2 regions of the Nocardia sp. NPDC004582 genome follow, and region 2 is predicted to be linked to the other one. Evidence: riboswitches for the same ligand, from Rfam matches in the RefSeq annotation. Region 2 holds a riboswitch; the other holds the start of a gene.

Region 1 (4,188 bases), on a different contig from region 2:
CGCGCCAATTCCCGCGTCAGCGCCAGCAATTCGAGCTGATGGGTGATGTCGAGATGATTGGTCGGCTCGTCCAGCAGCAGCACCGGCGTGTCCTGCGCCAGCGCTCGCGCGAGCAGCACCCGCTGCCGTTCCCCGCCCGACAGCCGCCCCACCGCCCGCCCCGCGAACCCGGCCAGATCCACCTGGCGCAACGCGTGTTCCACCGCGGCGCGCTCATCCGGCCCGCCCGCACCCCACGGCGGCAGATACGGCGTGCGCCCCAACGCCACCAGCTCACCCACCAGCAGATCGGCCGGCGGCGCTTCGTCCTGCCCGACCAGACCCACCAGCCGCGCCCGCTCCCGCGCCGAAACCTGGTGCACCGGACGGCCATCCACCGTGACCTCGCCCGCGACGGGTGTGATCAAACCCGCCAGCGTTCGCAACAGCGTGGTCTTTCCCGCACCGTTCGGTCCGACGATTCCCACCGTTTCGCCCGGTGACACCGTGAAGTCGACGTCCGTGACAACCGTGCGGCGTCCCGCCCCGCAGGCCAGCGCTGCCACCTGGAGCGCGCCGGGGCTTTCCGCGGCCGGGTGGTGTCGCCGCATCGCGCTGTTTCGCCACCCACGCCGGCGCGGTCGTGGCGCCGGGCCATTCGGGGCCGGGAGGTCGCGGCTGCGCGGCTCGCTCGTCGTGAGCGCGTCGCGGTGGTCCGCTGCGGCGATGGCCTCGGAGGTCGCCGGAGCGGCGTCGTGCGGGTGGCCGGGCCTCATGCCGCACCGAATCGGTAGCTGCGGCGCCCCATCAGGAGCAGGAAGGCGGGGGCGCCGATCAGACCGGTGAGGACGCCGACCGGGATTTCGGTGGGGCGGACCAGGACTCGGGTGGCGGCGTCGGCGATGACCAGGAAGGTGGCTCCGCACAGGGCGCTCGCGGGGAGCAGGGCGCGGTGGCGGGGGCCGACCAGCAGGCGGGCGGCGTGGGGGACCACCAGGCCGACGAAGCCGATGCCGCCGGAGACGGCGACGAGCACGCCGACCAGGACCGCCAGCAGGACGAACAGCGCGATGCGCAACTCGCGCACCGGGACTCCGATGGAGGCGGCCGTATCCGGGCCGAGGTTCAACGCGTCGAGCCAGTTGGCGGCGAGCAGCAACGCCGTGAGGCAGGCCGCGACCACGCAGCCGGGCAACAGGATTCGGGTCCAGTCCGCGCCGGAGAGGCTGCCCAGCAGCCAGAACAGCACCGACTGGGCGGCGGACGGGTCGCTGCTGCGGAAGATCAGATAGCTGCTGAAGGCGGCGAAGGCCGAGCCCAGCACCGTGCCGGTGAGCACGAGCCGCAGCGGCGTGAGGCCGCCCTGGGCCAGGGCGATGAGAAAGACCGCGGCCGCGGCGGCGAAGGCCCCGGCGAGCGCGCCCGCCGAGAGCGCCCAGAGTCCGGCTCCGGCGAACACCCCGGAGGTGATGACCGCCGCCGCGCCGACGCCCGCGCCGGAGGAGACGCCCAGCAGGTAGGGGTCGGCGAGGGGATTGCGGACCAGGGTCTGCATGGCCGCCCCGGCGACCGCCAGGCCCGCGCCGACGATGGCGGCGAGAACGGTGCGCGGCACCCGCAATTGCCACACGATGGTGTCGAGCCCCAGATCGGTGTGCGCGGTGCCGGTCAGCCGGTCGCGCAGGACCGCGAGCACGCCGCGCACCGGGATGTTCTCCGCGCCGAATCCCGTCGCGACGATCATGGCCACGACCAGCAGCGCCCCCATGACGGGCAGGGCGAGCGAGGTCCGCGCGCGGCTCATCGCGGTAGCTCCTCGGGCATGACGCGGCCTCTCCAGAGTGTTGCGCGGCGGGGGAGGTCTGACTCGCACCGGGTTCCGGTGCTCACAGTGGCGCGACCGCTCCGGATTCTCACCGGATTCCCGCACCCGCCTATCGACGAGGGGAACCCTACCGTCCGGAACCTTCGTCGGTTCCGACTGGTCGGTCCATCCCGCGGTCCGACCCCGATCAGCCCGCGCCGGAACTCGATTCGCGGTCCTTCGCGCGGATCAGCGGATTCGCGAACCGAGCAGATGCCGCACACCGCTCACGAACAGCTGCAATCCGAAGTCGAATCGCGCGGTGGCGTCGGGCATGTCGTAGAGCGGCGAGTTCTCCTCGGTGAGCGCGCCCGCGGAATCCATCTGGATGCGCGACTGCTCGTCCACCGTCTGCCCGAGCACGTAGTACAGCAGCGTGTAGGCGGCCAGTTCGGCCTCCTCGCGCGTCATGCCCGCGCGAATCGCGGCGCTGGCCAGCCGTTCCCGGCCCTTGCTGGTGGTGAGTCGCGACGCGTAGGTGGCCGAGACCAGTTCGGCGCCGTCGCGGTAGGCGAGCAGGCTCTCGCGCAGCCGGTGCGCGAGTTCGGTCATCTGCTTGGACCATTCGTCGGCCCGGACCGGCTCCTCCATGGGCGCGAGGATGCGGTCGGCGACCGCGCCGAGCAACGCCTGCTTGTTGGGGAAGTGCCAGTACAGCGCCCCGGGCTGGACGTGCAGCGAGGTGGCCAGGCGGCGCATGGTGAGATCCGCCAGTCCGTACTGGTCGAGGATGGCGATGGCCCCGTCGACCACATCCGTGCGATGGAGTTGCACTGAAGAATCCGACCCTCTCGTGTTCCGGCTCACGTTCCGGGCTGCTAGCCTACCCTGAACACCGTTCAAGTTGCTCGGCCACGCGGCCGGACGAAGGGATTCCCGCGGACATGACCCAGGTAGCCGTCACCACCGAAGCCGGTACCAACGCAGGCGATGACATTCTCGCCATCGCTCGCGAGCAGGTGCTCGAGCGCGGCGTCGGCCTGACCCAGGAGCAGACCCTCGCCGTCCTGCGGCTCGGCGACGAGCGGCTCGAGGAGCTGCTCGGCCTGGCGCACGACGTTCGCATGAAGTGGTGCGGCCCCGAGGTCGAGGTCGAGGGCATCATCTCGCTCAAGACCGGCGGCTGCCCCGAGGACTGCCACTTCTGTTCGCAGTCCGGCCTTTTCCAGTCGCCCGTGCGCGCCGCCTGGCTCGACATCCCCTCCCTCGTCGAGGCCGCCAAGCAGACCGCCAAGACCGGCGCCACCGAATTCTGCATCGTGGCCGCCGTGCGCGGCCCGGACGAGCGCCTCATGGCGCAGGTCGCCGCCGGCGTGGAGGCCATCCGCAACGAGGTCGACATCCAGGTCGCCTGCTCGCTGGGCATGCTCAACCAGGAGCAGGTGGACCAGCTCGCCGCCATGGGCGTGCACCGCTACAACCACAACCTGGAGACCGCGCGCTCGCACTTCCCGAACGTGGTCACCACCCACACCTACGACGAGCGCTGGGAGACCCTGCGCATGGTGCGCGAGGCCGGCATGGAGGTCTGCTGCGGCGGCATCCTCGGCATGGGCGAATCCCTGGAGCAGCGTGCGGAATTCGCGGCCGACCTGGCCTCGCTGGAGCCCGACGAGGTGCCGCTGAACTTCCTCAACCCGCGCCCGGGCACCCCCTTCGGCGACCTCGAGGTGCTCCCGGCCGCCGACGCGCTGCGCGCCGTCGCCGCCTTCCGCCTGGCCATGCCGCGCACCATCCTGCGTTTCGCCGGCGGTCGCGAGATCACCCTCGGCGACCTGGGCGCCAAGCAGGGCATCCTGGGCGGCATCAACGCCGTCATCGTCGGCAACTACCTGACCACCCTGGGTCGCCCGGCCGAGTCCGACATCGATCTGCTCGGCGAACTCAAGATGCCGATCAAGGCGCTCAACGAAACACTCTGAGCGAAATCCACTGAGAGAAAAAGGGGGTTCGGGGCCTATGCCCCGAACCCGTCTCGTACGGTAGGGGTGCGGGGGTTGTCATTCCCCTGGACCTGATCTACCCGCCGAGTTCGATACGCGAAGGATCCATCGAGGTGGTCGTGGACATCGAGGAGCGCTACAACCCTTTCACGGGCAAGCGAGTCGTGCCGGGGCTGGACGATCCGGTACCCCCCGCGGCGGCCCTGGGCCTGGAGCCGCCGCGCTTCTGTGAACAATGCGGTCGCCGCATGATCGTGCAGGTCAGCCCCGACGGCTGGTGGGCCAAATGCTCCCGCCACGGGGTTCTCGACTCCACGAGCCTGGAACACCGCTAGTGGCAGCCACATTCACCGCCGAGCCGGGCGGACTACGCGTCGACGTACTGATGCGGGAAGTACGCGC
Region 2 (4,188 bases):
GCCCACCGACCGCAGGCCCGCCGTCACCAGCTCCACCTCCTCGGCCCAGCCGCGGGCGCGCACCTCGTCCAGATCCCGGCGCAGCTCGGTCAGCGACCGCGGCCCGCGCCCGGTGCGGGTGAGGAAGTCGGAACGCTTGGCGTACAACGCCTTCACCTGCGCGTCCGGCAGCGAGGCGAGGATCGCGCGGCCGTTCGCGGTCAGATGCGACGGCAGCCGGACGCCGATATCGGTGATCAGCGAGACCTCCGCCGACGGACCCGAGCTGGGCCGTTCCTTGAGCAGGTAGACCGTCTCGTTGCCGTGCAGAATGCCCAGATGCACCGCCTGCCCGAGCTGCCGGGCCAGCTGGTGCAGGATCGGCTGCGCCAGCCGTTCCAGCGGCTCGTGCCGCAGGTAGGCGGACCCGATCTCGAAGGACGTCACGCCCAGCCCATAGGCCTGATCACCGGGTACGTACACCACGAATCCGCGGTCCACCAGCACCGACAGGATGTGATACACCGACGAGCGCGGCAGTCCCAGATCGCGGGCCAGCACCGCCGCCCGGACCGGTCCGGGGCCGTGCGCCAGCCGGACGAGGATGTCGAGCGCCCGGCCGACGGCCGGAGAGGTGGTCGAACCCGAGGATTGCGCCATTCCCCGGATTCTGCCAGCGAAGTCAGCCCGCGAGTTCGTGCGCGGTCGCGCGCAACGTCCACGCCGGGCCGCGGTGATGCAGGGTGGTGGCGCTCAACGGCGGGATGTCGATGCGCCAGAACGACTCCGGGGGAGCGTCGAGCGTGCGCAGGACGGCGGCCCGCACGATCGCGGGATGGGTCACCGCGACGATGCGCTCGCCGCGCCCGGTCAGACCGCGCATCCACGCGCCGACCCGATCGAGCAGGCCGGTGATCGATTCACCGCCGTGACCGCGGTAGCCGGGGTCGGTGAGCCAGCCCATGAGCTGCTCGGGCGCGAGATCGTCCATCGACTTCCCGGCCCAGTCGCCGTGGTCCAGATCGCGCAGCGCGGGCTCCGGGATGCCGGTGAATCCCAGTGCCCGGCAGGTCTGTTCGGCCCGGGCCTCCGGCGCGTGCAGCACCGTCGCGGGCGCGGGGCCGGGCAGCCCGCCCGCCTGCTCGGCCGACCGCGACCCGAGCGGGTGCAGCGGTTCATCGGCCGGAAAGCGGGCGGACCGCACGGCATCGGTGATCGCGTGCGTCACCAGGGTGAGCCGGGTGACCGCGCTCATGCCGCCTGCGCGGGCTCGGCCGCGCGGTCGCCCAGCAGACGCGGCGCCAGCCAGGCGAAGCCGACACCGATGACCACCCACACCAGGAGCTGGCCGGCGAAGGCGTAGAGCCGGAAGTGGTACAGGTCGTCGGCCGGGAACCCCGGGAACACGATCGTGCCCGACGCGTCCCGCAGCGGCTCCGGCGCTTCGGAGAACGACGGCAACAGCGCCAGCAGCGCGCCCATCACCACCACGAAGCCCGCCGCGGCGGCGACCGTCGCGGTCCAATTGTCCAGGCGCGCGGTCAGTCTGCGCCCCAGCCAGATCGCGGCGACCAGCAGCACCGCGCTGATCACGATCAGGCCCACGTACAGTGCCGTGCGCTCCTCGATGGTGTCCGGATTCCCGACGGACGGCGGGTTGGCCGGGTACTTCAGGAACGGCGCCGCGTACAGCGCCAGGAACATGCCGCCCGACACCAGCAGCGCCAGATTCCGCGGCGAGATCTTCCCGGCCTTGCGCAGCGCCAGAAAGTAGACGACCGCGAACAGCGCGCCCAGCGCCGCCCCGAACACGATCACGCCGAAGCCCAGTCCGACATTCTGCTGCTGCGCGCGGGTGAACAGCTCGGCCCCGTGGTCCATGTCCATGGACTGGCCGGCGGCCTTGTCCAGCGCCATCTGCGCGTGATCGCGCCCCTCTTCGTAATCGACGGCGCGATCGATGATCGGCTCGGACAGGATCCGGGCGAACACGAACGCCAGCGATCCGCCGAGGGCTCCCAGCAGGACCCCGCGGCCGATGATTCGCTTTTCCATTGTGGCTACTCGATTCCCGGTGCTAGTGGCAGGGGAATCCGAGGAAATGCCGGCCGTCGTGCACGAACTCGTGCACGTGCATGTCGCTGCCGAACACCGACACCGCACCCTGGTCGATGCCGATGAAGTAGATGGCCAGCAGGGCCAGCAGGGTGGTGCCGACCAGCCACAGGGCGGTGGTCGGGATGGAGAGCGCGCCGCTGCCGAGACCGGAGCGAGGAGCGAAAGAGGTAGCCACGAAGGACTCCTTTGAGTCAGGGGGATTCCGCGTCCCCGTTGCCGATCGAACCGACGATGTGAGGGTCTGACTCGCATCCGTCTCGCATCGAGACCGGCTGCTCACAGTGGCGCGACCGCTCCGGAATTACACCGGATTCCTCATGACATCGTCGATCAACCATACGAAGACGTATCACCCCTGGTCAATCGGCTGCGCCGCAGCGTCCACCTGATGAGATGGCGTCGCCCGCACCGGAAACCCGGTGCGGGCGACGCGAAGATCAGCGGGTGAGGTGGCTGTAGACCTCGGCGGCCACGGCCGTGTCACCGCGCGGCGTCGGGTGGAAGGGGAGTCCGACCAGGTTCACCTTCGGGTCCAGGGCGGCCAGGACCCACGGGTCCGGGGAGCACAGGCCGTGGCCGGCGGTGGGGACGCGGGCGTCGACGAAATCGATCGAGAGGAGTTGGGCCGCTTCGCGTTCGGCGTCGTCGAGACGGTTCCAGAAGGCGTTGACCGCGCCGCCGCGGGGCTGGAAGTAGCGGAAGGTGCCCAGGACGTCGAGGCACCAGGCGTTCGAGTTGGCCGGGGCCAGTTCGGGATAGCCGACGAGCTGGATCTTCGCGTTGGGCGCGTAGTACTTCACGTACTCGACGACCTTGCGGATGCGGTCGGCGTAGGCGGCGCCGGTGATGGTGTCGAGCTCGGGCCAGTGCTCCTTGTCGACGGCGTCGGGGTCGCAGCCCTGGCTCATGTTCAGCGCGCAGCGCAACTGGCTGGGGGCATCGGCGACATTGGTCGAGTCGCGCGGCCAGGAGTCGTTGGCGCCCAACTGGATCGCGACCACCTGGGTGCGCGGGCCGAACGCGCCGTTCTTGCTCGCCTTGATCGCCAGCTGCGACAGGGTGTAGCCGTCGCGGCCGGGGATCTCCTTGCCGGTCGAGGTGACCGGGCCGCTGTCGATCGAGGCGTTGGTGCAGGTGGCGTTCTCGAAATCGGCTGCGGGAACGCCCATCAGCGCGCTCAGCTGGACCGGCCACGAGGTGCCGCGGTGCAGGCACTCGTGCGAGGCGGTGTCGTTGTTGCCGTCGCATTTGACCAGGATCCCGTCGCACGGCGGGTTCGCGGCGAACGAATCACCGAGTACGACAAGGGTGCGACCGGCCGCCGGAGCCGGTTCGTCGGCGCCGGCGACGCCCACCGAACCCACCGCGGCGAGCACGGCGGCGACGGCGGCCAGCCGCAGCGACGCGCCCTTGGTCGTGAAACTCAACATGCAAATCCTCCCCAGCGGAAACGTTGCGCTAGACCGACAGTGTTGCTCATGCGACCGACAGTGTTCTCACGAGGCCGGAGGGACGATCATGTAGGTCAGCTTCGGCCAGGCCACCGATAGCGGGACCAGCGGCTCGCGCAGGATCCAGATGTTCACGTGATGGTTCTGCCCCGCGATGCCGAGCTCGTCGATCATCTGCAGCGCTTGGGTTTTCTGCCCGAAGTTCGCCAGGAAGGCCCGCTGCTCCGGACCGTCGTTGTAGCCGACCCACAGAATGGTCGTGGCCGAGTCCGGCGGTGGACCCCATACGGCGAAACCGCGATTGGGGCTGTAGGCCGGCGGAATCGACTGGAACTTGCCGTAGTGGTCGAGCGCGCCGGCCTCGTTGTAGGCCTCCGCGACCACCGCGGTGACGGCCCGCTCCTCGGGCGGCAGACCGCTCGCCACCTTGTGCACGGCGTCGGCCAGATCGGCCCAGTCGTCGTTGCCGTAGTGCTGCAGGAAGCCCAGCCGGCTGGCGTTGGGGACGTCGATCCAGCTCTTCGGGTAGGGGAGCGTGGCCAGGGCGGCCATCAAAACCGCGGTGAGGACGGTCAATCCGGTGAACACCCGCCGCAGCACGGCGACCGGCCGCGGACCGGCGGTGCCGAACCAGCCCGAC

Evidence for each region. A riboswitch is a leader RNA that binds a small molecule or an ion and turns the genes downstream of it on or off. The one in region 2 is predicted to bind cobalamin.
Region 1: linked by a shared signal. The riboswitch ahead of ACWELJ_RS28385 (FecCD family ABC transporter permease) and the one ahead of ACWELJ_RS11130 (CbtB domain-containing protein) in region 2 are both predicted to bind cobalamin.

What each region holds. Positions count from the first base shown of each region.
Region 1 is NZ_JBSGCY010000143.1:11,261-15,448, reverse strand. Features, by position in the region: gene ACWELJ_RS28390 (ABC transporter ATP-binding protein) at 1-590, opposite strand, end outside; gene ACWELJ_RS28385 (FecCD family ABC transporter permease) at 752-1,783, opposite strand; cobalamin riboswitch at 1,818-1,949, opposite strand; gene ACWELJ_RS28380 (TetR/AcrR family transcriptional regulator C-terminal domain-containing protein) at 2,033-2,617, opposite strand; gene bioB (biotin synthase BioB) at 2,728-3,765, shown strand; gene bsaP (biotin synthase auxiliary protein BsaP) at 3,906-4,121, shown strand; gene ACWELJ_RS28365 (DUF2567 domain-containing protein) at 4,121-4,188, shown strand, end outside.
Region 2 is NZ_JBSGCY010000028.1:3,296-7,483, reverse strand. Features, by position in the region: gene ACWELJ_RS11145 (IclR family transcriptional regulator) at 1-639, opposite strand, end outside; gene ACWELJ_RS11140 (histidine phosphatase family protein) at 662-1,234, opposite strand; gene ACWELJ_RS11135 (CbtA family protein) at 1,231-2,034, opposite strand; gene ACWELJ_RS11130 (CbtB domain-containing protein) at 2,057-2,272, opposite strand; cobalamin riboswitch at 2,313-2,438, opposite strand; gene ACWELJ_RS11125 (SGNH/GDSL hydrolase family protein) at 2,535-3,527, opposite strand; gene ACWELJ_RS11120 (ArnT family glycosyltransferase) at 3,594-4,188, opposite strand, start outside.